3 regions of the Pseudomonas sp. SMV7 genome follow, and region 3 is predicted to be linked to each of the others. Evidence: riboswitches for the same ligand, from Rfam matches in the RefSeq annotation. Region 3 holds a riboswitch; each other region holds the start of a gene.
The links. A riboswitch is a leader RNA that binds a small molecule or an ion and turns the genes downstream of it on or off. The one in region 3 is predicted to bind cobalamin.
Positions count from the first base shown of each region.

Region 1: it holds a riboswitch for cobalamin, as region 3 does, so the genes downstream of both, ACLEJP_RS02815 (CbtB domain-containing protein) here and ACLEJP_RS00455 (ABC transporter substrate-binding protein) in region 3, are expected to answer to the same signal.
Region 2: it holds a riboswitch for cobalamin, as region 3 does, so the genes downstream of both, cobW (cobalamin biosynthesis protein CobW) here and ACLEJP_RS00455 (ABC transporter substrate-binding protein) in region 3, are expected to answer to the same signal.

Region 1 covers NZ_JBKGGT010000001.1:573,428-577,633, forward strand. Annotated here, with positions in the region: gene cobM (precorrin-4 C(11)-methyltransferase) at 1-274, opposite strand, end outside; gene ACLEJP_RS02805 (cobalamin biosynthesis protein) at 307-693, opposite strand; gene ACLEJP_RS02810 (CbtA family protein) at 693-1,379, opposite strand; gene ACLEJP_RS02815 (CbtB domain-containing protein) at 1,389-1,577, opposite strand; cobalamin riboswitch at 1,670-1,891, opposite strand; gene ACLEJP_RS02820 (N-acetyltransferase family protein) at 1,934-2,413, opposite strand; gene ACLEJP_RS02825 (LysE family translocator) at 2,538-3,167, shown strand; gene ACLEJP_RS02830 (alpha/beta fold hydrolase) at 3,189-4,073, shown strand; gene ACLEJP_RS02835 (hypothetical protein) at 4,137-4,206, shown strand, end outside.
Region 2 covers NZ_JBKGGT010000001.1:455,923-460,128, reverse strand. Annotated here, with positions in the region: gene cobN (cobaltochelatase subunit CobN) at 1-819, opposite strand, end outside; gene cobW (cobalamin biosynthesis protein CobW) at 824-1,891, opposite strand; cobalamin riboswitch at 1,992-2,204, opposite strand; gene ACLEJP_RS02325 (branched-chain amino acid aminotransferase) at 2,410-3,429, shown strand; gene ACLEJP_RS02320 (multidrug/biocide efflux PACE transporter) at 3,510-3,965, opposite strand; gene ACLEJP_RS02315 (LysR family transcriptional regulator) at 4,059-4,206, shown strand, end outside.
Region 3 covers NZ_JBKGGT010000001.1:95,854-100,059, forward strand. Annotated here, with positions in the region: gene ACLEJP_RS00445 (ABC transporter ATP-binding protein) at 1-183, opposite strand, end outside; gene ACLEJP_RS00450 (FecCD family ABC transporter permease) at 180-1,196, opposite strand; gene ACLEJP_RS00455 (ABC transporter substrate-binding protein) at 1,196-2,206, opposite strand; cobalamin riboswitch at 2,318-2,515, opposite strand; gene ACLEJP_RS00460 (DUF1624 domain-containing protein) at 2,543-3,709, opposite strand; gene ACLEJP_RS00465 (N-acetyltransferase family protein) at 3,907-4,206, opposite strand, start outside.

The sequences.
Region 1 (4,206 bases), 480 kb from region 3:
GCTCGCCGATGGCACCGTACAGGCTGGGGTCGCCACTGTGTACCCGGGCGACGTCATGGCCTTGCTCGTGCGCATTGCGCATGGCCGCGATGATCTGTTCCAGGTGCAGTTCGGCGCTGTTGATCACGGTTTCGGCCTGGTGGCCTTCGAGCACCGCAGCAGGCACCAGCGAGCCGGCATAGATGATCACCTGGCACTGGCGGATCAGCCGTTGCCCCTTGATCGTGATCAGTTCCGGGTCGCCGGGCCCGGCGCCGATAAAATAGACCGTCATGATAGTCCTTGCAGGAAGTTGCGGTGGAACGTTCAACCGGCCAGGGCGAGGGTGGCCGGCCCCAGGACCTGGCGGGTCAGCAGCAACCTGGCGGTGCCCAGGCGCTCGCTGGCCAGGGCCAACGCTGCGCTTTCTGCGACCCCCCAGCAGCCGCTGTGGGCATGGGCGGCAGCAGAGCGGTGGCTGAGCAGCGCCTCGTAGGCTTGCAGTTGCAGGGTAGGGTACAGCACCAGCGGCACCGCAAGGCGTTCGGCCAGCTGGTGCAGGCCGGGCTCGTCGGCCTTGAGGCTGACACTGGCGATGCCATGCAGGTCGGCAAGCGCCAGGCCCTGGTTGTTCAAAGCCTGGCGCAGCAGTGCTTCCAGGGCATCCGCCGGGCAACCCCGGCGGCAGCCGAAGCCGGCGAAAAAAGCCTGCATCAGGCCTGGCGGGTGCGGCGGAACAGCCAGGCGCTGAGCATGCCCAGGGCCAGCCAGAAGGCGGCATTGGTCAGCCAGGAGGCCAGCTTGAACTGGTTTGCCAGTGCTTCGGGGGCAAGGCTTGCATGGACCTCGGGTTGTGGCGCGCCAAGCACATGCGGGATCACCAGCAGCGCGGTGCCCAGCACTTTCAGCAGCCAGTGGCGGGCGAACACCAGCAAGGCCAGGCCCGCGGCGGTAGCGCTCGCCGTGCCGACCCACCAGGCCTGACGTTGCCCCAGGTCGGCGGCAGCGGTACCTGGCAGTTCCGGCGGCAGGCCCAGGGTAGGGGCCAGGCAGAACACGGCGAAGCCGGCCAGGCCCCACAGTGCACCGCTGCCGATACGCCGCGGTTCGCGCAGGCTGTACAGGGCGGCGAGGATCAGGGCGAAGCCGACCGCGACCACCAGGTTGCCGCCGGTGGTCGACAGTACCCGTTGCCAGCCGTCTTGCGGTGACCAGGCTTCGGCGTCGTGCTCATGGGCTGGCACCTCGCTGCCATGCTCGTGGTGAGCCGCTGGTACCGCCGACTCGTAGGTTTCCGCCTCGAGAATCAGCGGGGCGACCCAGAAGCTTTGCAACAGGGTCAGCAACAAGGCCGCAAGCAGCCCGCTGAAACCCGCCGTGCGGGCAATGCGCATGATCATCAGGCGTACTCAGTGGCAGGGGAAGGCGGCGCTGTGGCGGGTGTCGTGGGCCGCGTTGTGCACGGCCTCGATGTGGGAAAAGCCGGCGAAGTACACCAGGCACAGGCCCAACAGGCTGGCGCCGACGGCGATGACGACACGCTGGCTGAGGGTGACCGGGGTGGTAATGCTGTGTGGTTTGGCACTGGTGACGGGCATGACGCGTTCCTCTGCTTTTTGGGGCAACGGGCAAGCGCGGCAGCCCCGGGCGTGACTGCCCAGGGGGATGCAACAGCGCCCGCCCACCGCGGGGTGTTCATGAACGCCAGGCCGGTCTCCGGGCTTGCGAGGAGGAGCCGGGCTCCTGGAAAGCATCACCTTCCCATGCTCGCCTACGGGCACAGTGGTATTGACGCTTCGCTCGCTTACCGTTGCGGGGGCAGCACCGGCTTTGTCCGGCCCTGCTCGAGGGCCTGTGACGCACCGGTTTCCCGTTTCACCCCAAGGGGGGCACCTGAACGCGAGGTGTAAGAAGAGCATGGGTTGAGCGTGGCGTCAATGTGCAAAGGGCTGGTTCAACCGCGCGCGAATGCGGCCAGCTTGTCGCCGTCCAGCCGGTAGCGCACCCACTCGTCCTGTGCTTCGGCCCCCAGCGACTGGTAGAAGCCTATCGCCGGCTCGTTCCAGTCCAGCACGCTCCATTCGAGCCGTCCGCACTGGTTGGCCACCGCTTCGCGGGCAATGTGCCGCAGCAATTGCCGGCCGGCGCCGTCGCCGCGCTGCTCCGGGGTCACGTACAGGTCTTCGAGGTAGATGCCGTTGCGCCCGAGCCAGGTCGAGTAACTGTAGAAATACACGGCAAAACCGATGGCCCGGCCGTCACGCTCGCAGATCAGGCTGTGCACTGTGCTGCCCGCGCCGAACAGGCTGTGCTCGATATCGGCAATACTGGCGACCACCTCGTGACGGGCGCGTTCATACTCGGCCAGCTCGGTGATGAAGGCCAGGATCTGCGCGGCATCAGTGGGGACGGCAGGGCGAATGGTGACGGTCATGGCGAAGGCTTCCTTGGGCGCTTTTGGTCGGTACAGTAATGTGTATCTACGTATTTTTCTAAAACTGTACCAGTCGCCGGCAAGGCGACTCCGTTAGTGTGACAGCACCCATGAAGAAAATGGAATGCCCGCCATGCTTGCCTCTGCCGACCTGCTGACCGCCTTTGTGCTGTTCGCCTTCGTGTCCTCGATCACCCCGGGGCCCAACAACACCATGCTGCTGGCCTCGGGGGTGAACTTCGGTGTGCGCCGCTCGATTCCCCATGCCATGGGCATCAGCGTCGGTTTCATGGTGATGGTGCTGGCCGTAGGCCTGGGCCTGGGCGAGGTGTTCAAGGCCTGGCCGGCGCTGTACACGGTACTGCGCTACAGCGGCGCAGCCTACCTGCTGTACCTGGCCTGGAAGATCGCCACCTCCGGGCCGGTCGGCACGGCCTCGTCCGCCGCCCGCAAACCGCTGGGCTTCTGGGGAGCTGCGGCGTTCCAGTGGGTCAACCCCAAGGCCTGGGTGATGGCAGTGGGAGCCATTACCACCTACACGCCGGCGCAGGGCTATGTGGCCAACGTGATCGTGATTGCCGCCCTGTTCGCCCTGGTCAACCTGCCCAGCGTCGGCGTGTGGGTGATGTTCGGCAGCGCCCTGCGCAACCTGTTGCAGAACCCGCGCTGGCTGATGCTGTTCAATGTCCTGATGGCCTTGCTGCTGGTGATTTCACTGTACCCGCTGCTGTTTGTAGAATCGGCGTTTTCCTGAGCCTGCGAGCACGCCAAACCGATGCAGTTGATTCCCTGGTCACACGAATGCGCTGAAGGCTTCACCCTGCGTGGCTGGCGAACCCCGGCCAGTGGCCGGCCGCTGCTGCATTTCTTGCACGGCAACGGCTTTTGCTGCCTGACCTACCAGCCCTTGCTGATGCGTCTGGGTGAACATTTCGACCTGTGGCTCAGCGATGTCCAGGGCCATGGCGACAGCGACCATGGTGGGGCATTTCGCGGCTGGAATCGTACCGCCGCGTTGGCGCTGGAAGCCTTCAGCGCCGGGCGCGGCGAGTATGGCGAGGTACCGCGGTTTGCCGTGGGGCACAGCTTCGGGGGCGTGCTCACCGGCTTGATCCTGGCCAGTGAACCGCACCTGTTCAGCCGTGCCGTGCTGCTTGATCCGGTGTTGTTCAGCCGGCGCATGCTCGGGGTAATGGGCGCGGCTGCATTGCTTGGCCTGCACCGGCGCCACGGCCTTGCACGCAAGGCTGCCAGCCGCCGCAGCCACTGGCCCGATCGAGAGACAGCGCTGGCTTCGCTGCAGGGCCGCGGCATCTTCAAGGGGTGGACTGATGCAGCGCTGCAAGCGTATGTCGAGCATGCCATTGGTGATTGCGGCGAGGCGGTGGTACTCAAGTGCCGGCCCAGCCGCGAAGTGGAAATATTCAGCTCGTTCCCCCGGCGTCTCTGGGCCAGCCTGGCGGCGATCTGTACACCCACACAGGTCTTGTATGGTGAGCATACGTACCCCTTCGTGCCCCATTCGGTCAACCGCCTGGCAGCGCTCAATGCTCGGGTGACCAGCAGGCAGGTTGCCGGTGGGCACTGCTTCATGCAGGAACATCCCGAGGCTTGTGCCGATGCCGTGCAGGCATTCCTGTTGCAGCAACCGGCGGGATAGTTTTCCAGACAGCGTTGCGCAGGACGGCGTGGGTAACCTTGGGCTTTTCCCGAGCCTATGTCCATGACCAGCCAGACCTTGCTGACCCCCGCCTATCTGCAAAAGCGCTACGACTACTCCTGTGCCGCAATCG
Region 2 (4,206 bases), 360 kb from region 3:
GGGACTGGACAGGGCAAAGCCGGTGGTATTGACCAGTACCTCGGCGCCAACCTCGTCCAGCCAGGCTTCGACCTGTTCCAGGCAAGCGCTTTCCTTGAGGCTGGCCACGGCGATCGGCAGCGGGTTGAGCCCGGCGGCCTGCAGCCGCTGGCAGAACACGTCGATGAACGCGGTATTGGCCGCCTGCAGGTGCGAGCGGTAGAACAGCAGCGGTGCCACCGGCTGCTCGGGGTGCCACTGCGGGTACCAGTCCTGCAACGTGGCACTGCCCCGGGCCGGGTGATACACCGCGGTGCGTGGCAACGGCTGCGGCTCGTCCCAGGCATAATCGCGGCCCAGCCACTGGCTGGCCAGGCAGTTGAACAGGTTGATGGCGTTGGCCTTGCCGCCCTGGCGCAGGTAATGCCAGAGGCGCTCGGCCTGCTCGTCGCTGACGCTGCCCAGGCGGGTCAGCTCCGGGTCCGGGCGATCATCGCCCGGCACCAGGATCAGCTGCACGCCCCGCGCGGCCAGTTCGACCAGTTGCTCGACGCCATAGCGCCAGTAGCCCACGCCACCGTGCAGCGACACCAGGATGAGCTTGGCATGGCGCAGCACCTGGTCGACGTACAAGTCGACCGAGGCATGGTTCTGCACCTGCATCGGGTTGGCCAGGCGCAGGCTGGGGAAATCCTCGGGCAACAGCTCGGCGGTATCGGCGAGCAATGCCAGGTGCGAATCGCCGCTGCAGAGGATCACCAGCTCGGCGGGGGTCTGGCCAAGGTCGGCAATGCTGTCATCCGGCACGAAGCCGCCGGGCTGGGTCCGCAGCAGGTGCATGGGGTCAGGCGCCCAGGGCCTGGCGCAGGCGCGCTTCCAGACGGGCGGCGTCAAGGTCCTGGCCGATCAGCACCAGGCGGGTGATGCGTGGCTCGTCGGCACGCCAGGCGCGGTCGAAGTGCTTGTCGAAACGGGTACCCACGCCTTGCACGAGCAAGCGCATCGGCTTGCCCGGGATGGCGGCGAAGCCTTTGGCACGGAGGATGCCGAAGTCACCCACCAGTTGGGTCAGGGCATCGAGCAGCAGGCTTTCGTCGGCCTCTGGCAAGTCGATCGAGATCGAATCGAAGGCGTCGTGGTCATGCTCGTCATGGTCATCGCCGTCATGGTGCGCGTCGTGGTGGGTACGGCGGCCATCGATGTGTGCCTCGGCTTCGGCGCCCACGCCCAACAGCACGTCCAGTGGCAACTGGCCGCTGCTGGCCTCGATCACCTTGACCGCTGCAGGCAGCTCTTCGGCCACTTCGGCCCGGACCTTGGCCAGGCCCGCAGCGTCGATCAGGTCGGCCTTGTTCAGTACCACCAGGTCGGCGCTGGCCAGCTGGTCGGCGAACAGTTCGTGCAGCGGCGACTCGTGGTCGAGGTTGGGGTCGAGCTTGCGCTGGGCATCGACCTGCTCCGGGTAGGCGGCAAAGGTGCCGGCGGCCACCGCCGGGCTGTCGACCACGGTAATCACCGCATCGACGGTGCAGGCATTGCGGATTTCCGGCCACTGGAACGCTTGCACCAGTGGCTTGGGCAGGGCCAGGCCGCTGGTTTCGATGAGGATGTGGTCGAGGTCGCCACGGCGTGCCACCAGCTCGCGCATGACTGGGAAGAACTCTTCCTGCACGGTGCAGCACAGGCAGCCGTTGGCCAGTTCGTAGACCCGGCCGCTGGCTTCCTCCTCGGTGCAACCGATGCTGCATTGCTTGAGGATTTCACCGTCGATGCCCAGCTCGCCGAACTCGTTGACGATCACCGCGATGCGGCGGCCCTGGGCATTGTCGAGCATGTGGCGCAGCAAGGTGGTCTTGCCCGAGCCGAGGAAGCCGGTGACGATGGTGACGGGAAGCTTGGCCAGTGTTTTCATGTCGCATTGCCCTTGGCAGATTGGCGCGGGCATGCAGGACGACAGCCCCAGGCCAGGCCGGCCGGGCGTGTTCGCCACCGGATCACCCCGCCCGGTTGAAAGTCGAAAACGTGACGAGGCAGGTCTCCTGGCTCGCACCACTCCAGTTGCACGCCGCTGCGGCAGGCTGGCAGGACGACGCCTTCCCGCGCGCTGGCGCAGTGGCTGTGTCGATCCGTTGTCGGTGCTTACAGTTGCGGGGGCAGCCGCGGCTTGTACCGCGTTCCCGTCTTAGCTTCGGCCAGGCCGAAGAACCTCGAAGTGGCAAGGCTACGCAGTGCTTGTCGGGTGGTCAACCATTGCCGCCGGGGCTTGCCTCGATATGTTCAGCGCTCGGTCCCCCAGGCGCTGAATGACCTTCGCCAGCAGGGAGTTTCGTGACTGGCCGTTCCCGATCTGCCGCGGATGTATTATGGTGGCGTGGTGCGCATATAACAGCAGCCCGATCGATTGGGCACTTGCAAGACAATGAGGGTGTCATGAGCAACGAAAGCATTAACTGGGACAAGCTGGGTTTCGACTACATCAAGACCGACAAACGCTACCTGTCCGTATGGCGCAATGGCGAGTGGGACAAAGGCACCCTGACTGAAGACAACGTGCTGCACATCAGTGAAGGCTCCACGGCCCTGCACTACGGCCAGCAATGCTTCGAAGGCCTCAAGGCCTACCGCTGCAAGGACGGTTCGATCAACCTGTTCCGCCCGGACCAGAACGCCGCGCGCATGCAACGCAGCTGCGCCCGCCTGCTGATGCCGCAGGTGCCGACCGATGTGTTCATCGAGGCGTGCAAGCAAGTGGTCAAGGCCAACGAGAAGTTCGTCCCGCCACACGGCAAAGGCGCCCTCTACCTGCGCCCGTTCGTGATCGGCACCGGTGACAACATTGGCGTGCGCACCGCCCCCGAGTTCATCTTCTCGATCTTCGCCATCCCGGTTGGCTCGTACTTCAAGGGTGGCATGAAGCCGCACAACTTCCAGATTTCCAGCTTTGACCGCGCGGCCCCGCAAGGCACTGGCGCGGCCAAGGTCGGTGGCAACTACGCCGCCAGCCTGCAGCCGGGCGCTGAAGCGAAGAAGGCCAACTTTGCCGACGCGATCTACCTCGACCCGCTGACCCACACCAAGATCGAGGAAGTCGGTTCGGCCAACTTCTTCGGCATCACCGCCAACAACGAGTTCGTCACCCCGAAATCGGCCTCGGTGTTGCCGGGCATCACCCGCCTGTCGCTGATGGAACTGGCGCAATCGCGCCTGGGCCTGACCGTGATCGAAGGCGATGTCGAAATCAACAAGCTGGACCGTTTCGTCGAAGCGGGCGCCTGCGGTACTGCTGCGGTGATTACCCCGATCGGCGGCATCGAGTACAACGGCAAGCTGCACGTGTTCCATGACCTGGAAAAGGTCGGCCCGGTTACCCAGAAGCTCTACAACGAGCTGACCGGTATCCAGAGCGGTGATATCGAAGCACCGGCAGGCTGGATCGTCAAAGTCGCCTGAGGCGCCTTGGTGGAATGAAACGGGGCATGCCAGCGATGGCATGCCCCGTTTTTACTTGCATCCATGGAACGTGCGCGCTGCTACAGGGCTCGTGTCGGGCTGCTGACTTGTTCAGCACGGCGCTGCAGAAACAGGTGCCGCGCCTTGTCGAACACCCAGTTGTACAGCACGGTGTAAGGCAGGATGATCACGAAGAAGCCCAGCTCCACCATGAACGCCTGCACCAGGGAAATATCCAGCATCCACGCCGCCAGCGGCAGGCACCAGACCACCAGCCCCGCCTCGAAACCCAGGCCGTGCGCAAACCGTGCGCGGGCCGTCCAGTGGATTCGCTCAAGCCGTACATGGCGATCGACCAGCGCGTTGTAGACCATGTTCCACAGCATCGCGACCAGCGACAGCATCACCGCCAGCAGCCCGGTCGTTGCCAGCGACTTGCCCATGATCCAGGACAACAGCGGCGCACACAGCAGCACGGCGAACACTTCGTAACCAACGGCATGAACCAGGCGTTCAATGAAGGAAACGTTTTTCATGGCAAAGCCCATCATATTGCTTGAGTCGTGCTTCCCATTTTCTTTGTTAAAACTGATACTCGCGACATAGCTACCATCGGTTTTATCAATACCATGCGCTACTCACCCGAAGCTCTACTCGCCTTTGTCGAAGCCGCATCGCTGGGTTCGTTCTCCGCGGCAGCGCGCAAGCTGCGTAAAAGCCAGTCCACCATCAGCATCGCCATCGCCAATTTCGAGGCCGATATCGGCTGCCCATTGT
Region 3 (4,206 bases):
GCGCAGCCCGGCAAGCACCTTCAGCAATGACGACTTGCCGGAGCCGTTGGGGCCGACGATACCCAGCGTTTCGCCCGCGACGACCTGCAGGTCTATCTCGCGCAACACGGCATTGCCAGCCAGTTGCAGGCCCAGGCCCTGGCAACTCAGGGGCGAAATGGCCACAGTGGTCATGGCGGTCATGGGCGCCCCCGACGGCTGACCAGGATCAAGGCGAACACCGGCGCGCCGATCAGTGCGGTAACCACTCCCACGGGAATCACCTGGCCAGGAATCAGGATGCGCGACAGGATGTCGGCGGCAATCAGGAACAATGCGCCACCCAGTGCGCTGGCTGGCAGCAGGCGGCTGTGCCCCGGGCCGAGCAGCAGGCGCAGCGCATGGGGAATCACCAGCCCGACGAAACCGATGGCACCGACGATCGATACCATGACCGCGGTGACCAGGGCTGCGCAGCTGATCAGCAGCAACTGGGTACGCCGTACCGGTATGCCCAGCGATGCCGCGGAGTCGGCACCGAAGGTGAACGCATCCAGTGGGCGGCGGTGCCACAGGCACACCAGCAGCCCGGACAATGCCACTGGCACGGCCAGCCACACCGAAGGCCAACGCACGCCGCTGAGGTTGCCCAGCAGCCAGAACAGGATGCCGCGTGCCTGCTCGGCAGTGGCCGACATGGTAATCAGCAGCGCGGTGAGGGCGTTGAACAGTTGCGAGCCGGCGATTCCGGCAAGGATGACCTGGGCGTTGCCGCTGCCGCCGCCGGCCGTGCGCGCCAGTACCAGCACCAGGGCGAACGCCGCCAGGGCGCCGAGGAAGGCGCCGGCGGACATGCTCAGCGCCAGGCTACCGAAGCCCAGCAAGCCGACCAGCACTGCACCGGTCGAGGCGCCGGCGGACAACCCCAGCAGGTAGGGCTCGGCCAACGGGTTGCGCAACAGCGCCTGGAGGACCACGCCGCAGGTGGCCAGGCCGGCGCCGCAGGCCGCGGCAACCAGGGTACGGGTCAGGCGGTAATTCCAGACGATCCCTGCATCGATCGGGTCGACCGGGTAGCCGGCCTGCCACAGCTGGTTGGCCAGGATCTGGGCGACCACAGCGGGTGCCAGTTCGCTCTCGCCGATGGCGGTACCGGCCAGCACGGCCAGCAGCAGCGCTGCCAGGGCCATTGCGACGGCGCATGACAGGCGCAGCATCACTGGCCTGCGTTGCCGCTGGCGAAGGCGGCGGACAAGGTCTGCAGGCCGCTGAACAGGCGAATGCCAGCCTGCATGGCGTCGGCATCGAGGATGATGATGCGGTTGCGCTGCACCGCCTCCATGTTGCGGGTGACCGGGTCGCTATGCAGGAACGCCAGCTTCTTCTGGTAATCGTCGGCGGGGTAGCGGCGACGGTCCATGCGGGCGATGATCAGCCAGGTGGGGTTGGCCTTGGCCAGGGTTTCCCAGCCTACGGTCGGCCATTCTTCGGTGGACGTCACCACATTGCGCACGCCGAGGGTGCGCAGCATGAAATCGGCAACGCCCTGGCGGCCCGCTACATAGGGTGCGATTCCCAGGTCGGCGCTGGAAAACCAGAACAGCGCCGAGGTGCTGGACAGGTCCTTGCCCGCCAGCTGTGCCCTGGCACTGTCCAGGCGGCCTTTCAGCTCGGCGTTGAGGGCACTGCCGCGCGCCTGTACGTCGAAGATCTCGGCCAGCTGGCTGATGCTCTTGTAGATGCTGTCGACCTGGAACGCCTGCAGGCGGGTACCGTCGGCACCGACCTGGTTGTCCTTGCCTTCGCAGTCCGACGGCAGCAGGTAGGTGGGAATGTTCAACTCGTCGAACTGTTCGCGGGTGGCCACCGCGCCCTGGGCACCGACCATCCATTCGAACTGCACTGCCACCAGTTGCGGACGCTTGCCGACCACCGCCTCGAAGCTGGGCTCGTTGTCGGCCAGGCGCGGCACCTTGGCGTTCTGTGCCTGGTACTCGGGCAGTACGTTGTTGAACCACAGCGAAGTGCCTGCCAGCCGGTCGCCCAGCCCCAGGGCGTAGAGCATTTCAGTGCTGGCCTGGCCAATGGTGACGGCGCGTTGCGGGGCCTGGACGAAAGTCTGCGGCTGGCCGCAGTTATCAATCGTCAGCGGATAATGGGTGGCTGCGGCCTGGGCCAGGCCAGTGAGGCCGAGGCCGGCGAGCAGGGTGGCGAAACGGGGCAGCATGCTGGGCGATCTCCTATCGGACAGTGCGGGTGAGGAACGCACGGACAGGCATCGCCGGGCCCCCGCTGACGGCAGGGGCAACACTGATGGCCAATCCCGGACACCCCGCCGGTTGGTGAATGTAGGCCGGCAGGTCTCCTGACTGATGCGTCATGGCCTGGCTCCGGCCTTCCCGGGTCAGCGACCCAGTGGCATCGGTGGAGCAGGCTCGGCACCTACAGTTGCGGGGGCAGTTCCGTTTGGCCCGTTTGCTTGGGCCCGGGATTCCCTATTGATTCCGTGATGGAAACCGGCGGCCGGCATGGTAGACCATCGTGCCGCCGGGTGAAACGCTTTTCACAAGTACTTCAGCCAGCCGATGTCACGTCGCCGCGCCTTGAGGCGGGCGAACCAGCGCACCGGCAGGTACAGTGAACCCGCCAGCAGCACCGCCCCCAGCCATACGGCACTGATGCCATCGAAACCGAAGTAGTCACCCTGGTTGCGGCCGTACAGCGCCACGCTGGCCAGGTACAGCAGCTTGAGCACATACAGGTGCAGCAGGTAGAAGAACATCGGCGCCGCGCCGAATACCGCCAGGCCATTGAGCCAGCGCGCCTGGCCGGCGCGTTCGAAGGTGCGCAGCAACAACAGGCCACAACCCAGGGTGAGTGCCAGGAACAGTAGCGAGGGCGGGTACTTGGTGATGTTGAAGAAACTCATGAGGGTTTGCGTAAACGTGGGGTAAACGCCCCATGGGGCCTCGCCGTAGCCGTTGAACAGGCGCAGCACGACAAAGCCCAGCAACGCGGCCAGGCCGGCCAGCAGCAAGCGTTGTTGGCGCTGAGTGTTATCGCTGCCACGGGCGAACCAAGGGCCCAGGCCATAGCCCAGGGCGATCACGCCTATCCACGGCAATACCGGGTAGGAGGTGCGCAGGCGCAGGCTGTCGGAGACCTCCAGCCAGCCGCGATCATGCAGGATCGCCCAAGGTACATGCAGGGCAGATCCGGCGTCGAAGTGCACAGTGTCGAGCAGGTTATGCCCGGCGACGAGGGTCGCGCCCAGGCCGATCAGCGCGCCACGTGGCAGCCACACCAGCAGCGACAGGGCGATCATGCTGATGCCGATGGCCCAGATCACCTGCAGGTAGATGACACTTGGTGGCAGCTGGAAGGTCCAGGCGAAGTTGACCAGGGTGAACTCCAGCACCACCAGGAACAGCCCGCGCTTGAACAGGAATGCCGAGACATCGCCACGGCCCTGGTGCTTCTCGCCATACAGCCAGGCCGACAGGCCGGTCAGCAGGACGAACACCGGGGCGCACAGGTGGGCCAGGGTGCGGCTGAAGAACAGCGCGGGCTCGGTGGTGTCGATGGCCATCGGGTCGCTGACCTGGCGATGCAGGAAAAAGGTCTCGCGCACGTGGTCGAGGAGCATGAACAGGATCACCAGGCCGCGCAGGGCATCGATGCTCTGCAGGCGCTGGGTGAGCAGGGTGGGGGTGGCACTGGCGCTGGTCATGGCGGGTCGCTGCTAGGAATGAATGTCAAATGAAACGTTATCTTATAACTAAAAATTCCCGGTTGGTAGCGCTTTTTGCCTGTGCCGGCCTTTTCGCGGGCACGCCCGCTCCCACAGCTACAGCGCCGGCCTGGCGAGCTGCGCGATAGTTGCGGGAGCGGGCGTGCCCGCGAAAAGCCCAGTTCTGAAAGAAACGCTTAGCGCCCGCGTCGCCGCGACACCCGCGCCTCGATATTCTTGCGCCCGATCAGCAGCGGCGGTTTTTCCACCACCGGTTCATCAGCGAGCCACTTGTACATCACCAGGCAGTCCACCAGGCCGAGGCTGGCATGGCGGTAGGCCTTGGGCAAACGGCCAACGGTTTCGAAACCGAGCTTGTGCCACAGCGCCACCGCCACCTCGTTGCTGGCAACCACCGAGTTGAACTGCAGGGCCAGAAAGCCCTCCTGGCGTGCCAGTTTCTGCGAGTGTTCACACATCAGCCGCGCCACACCCCG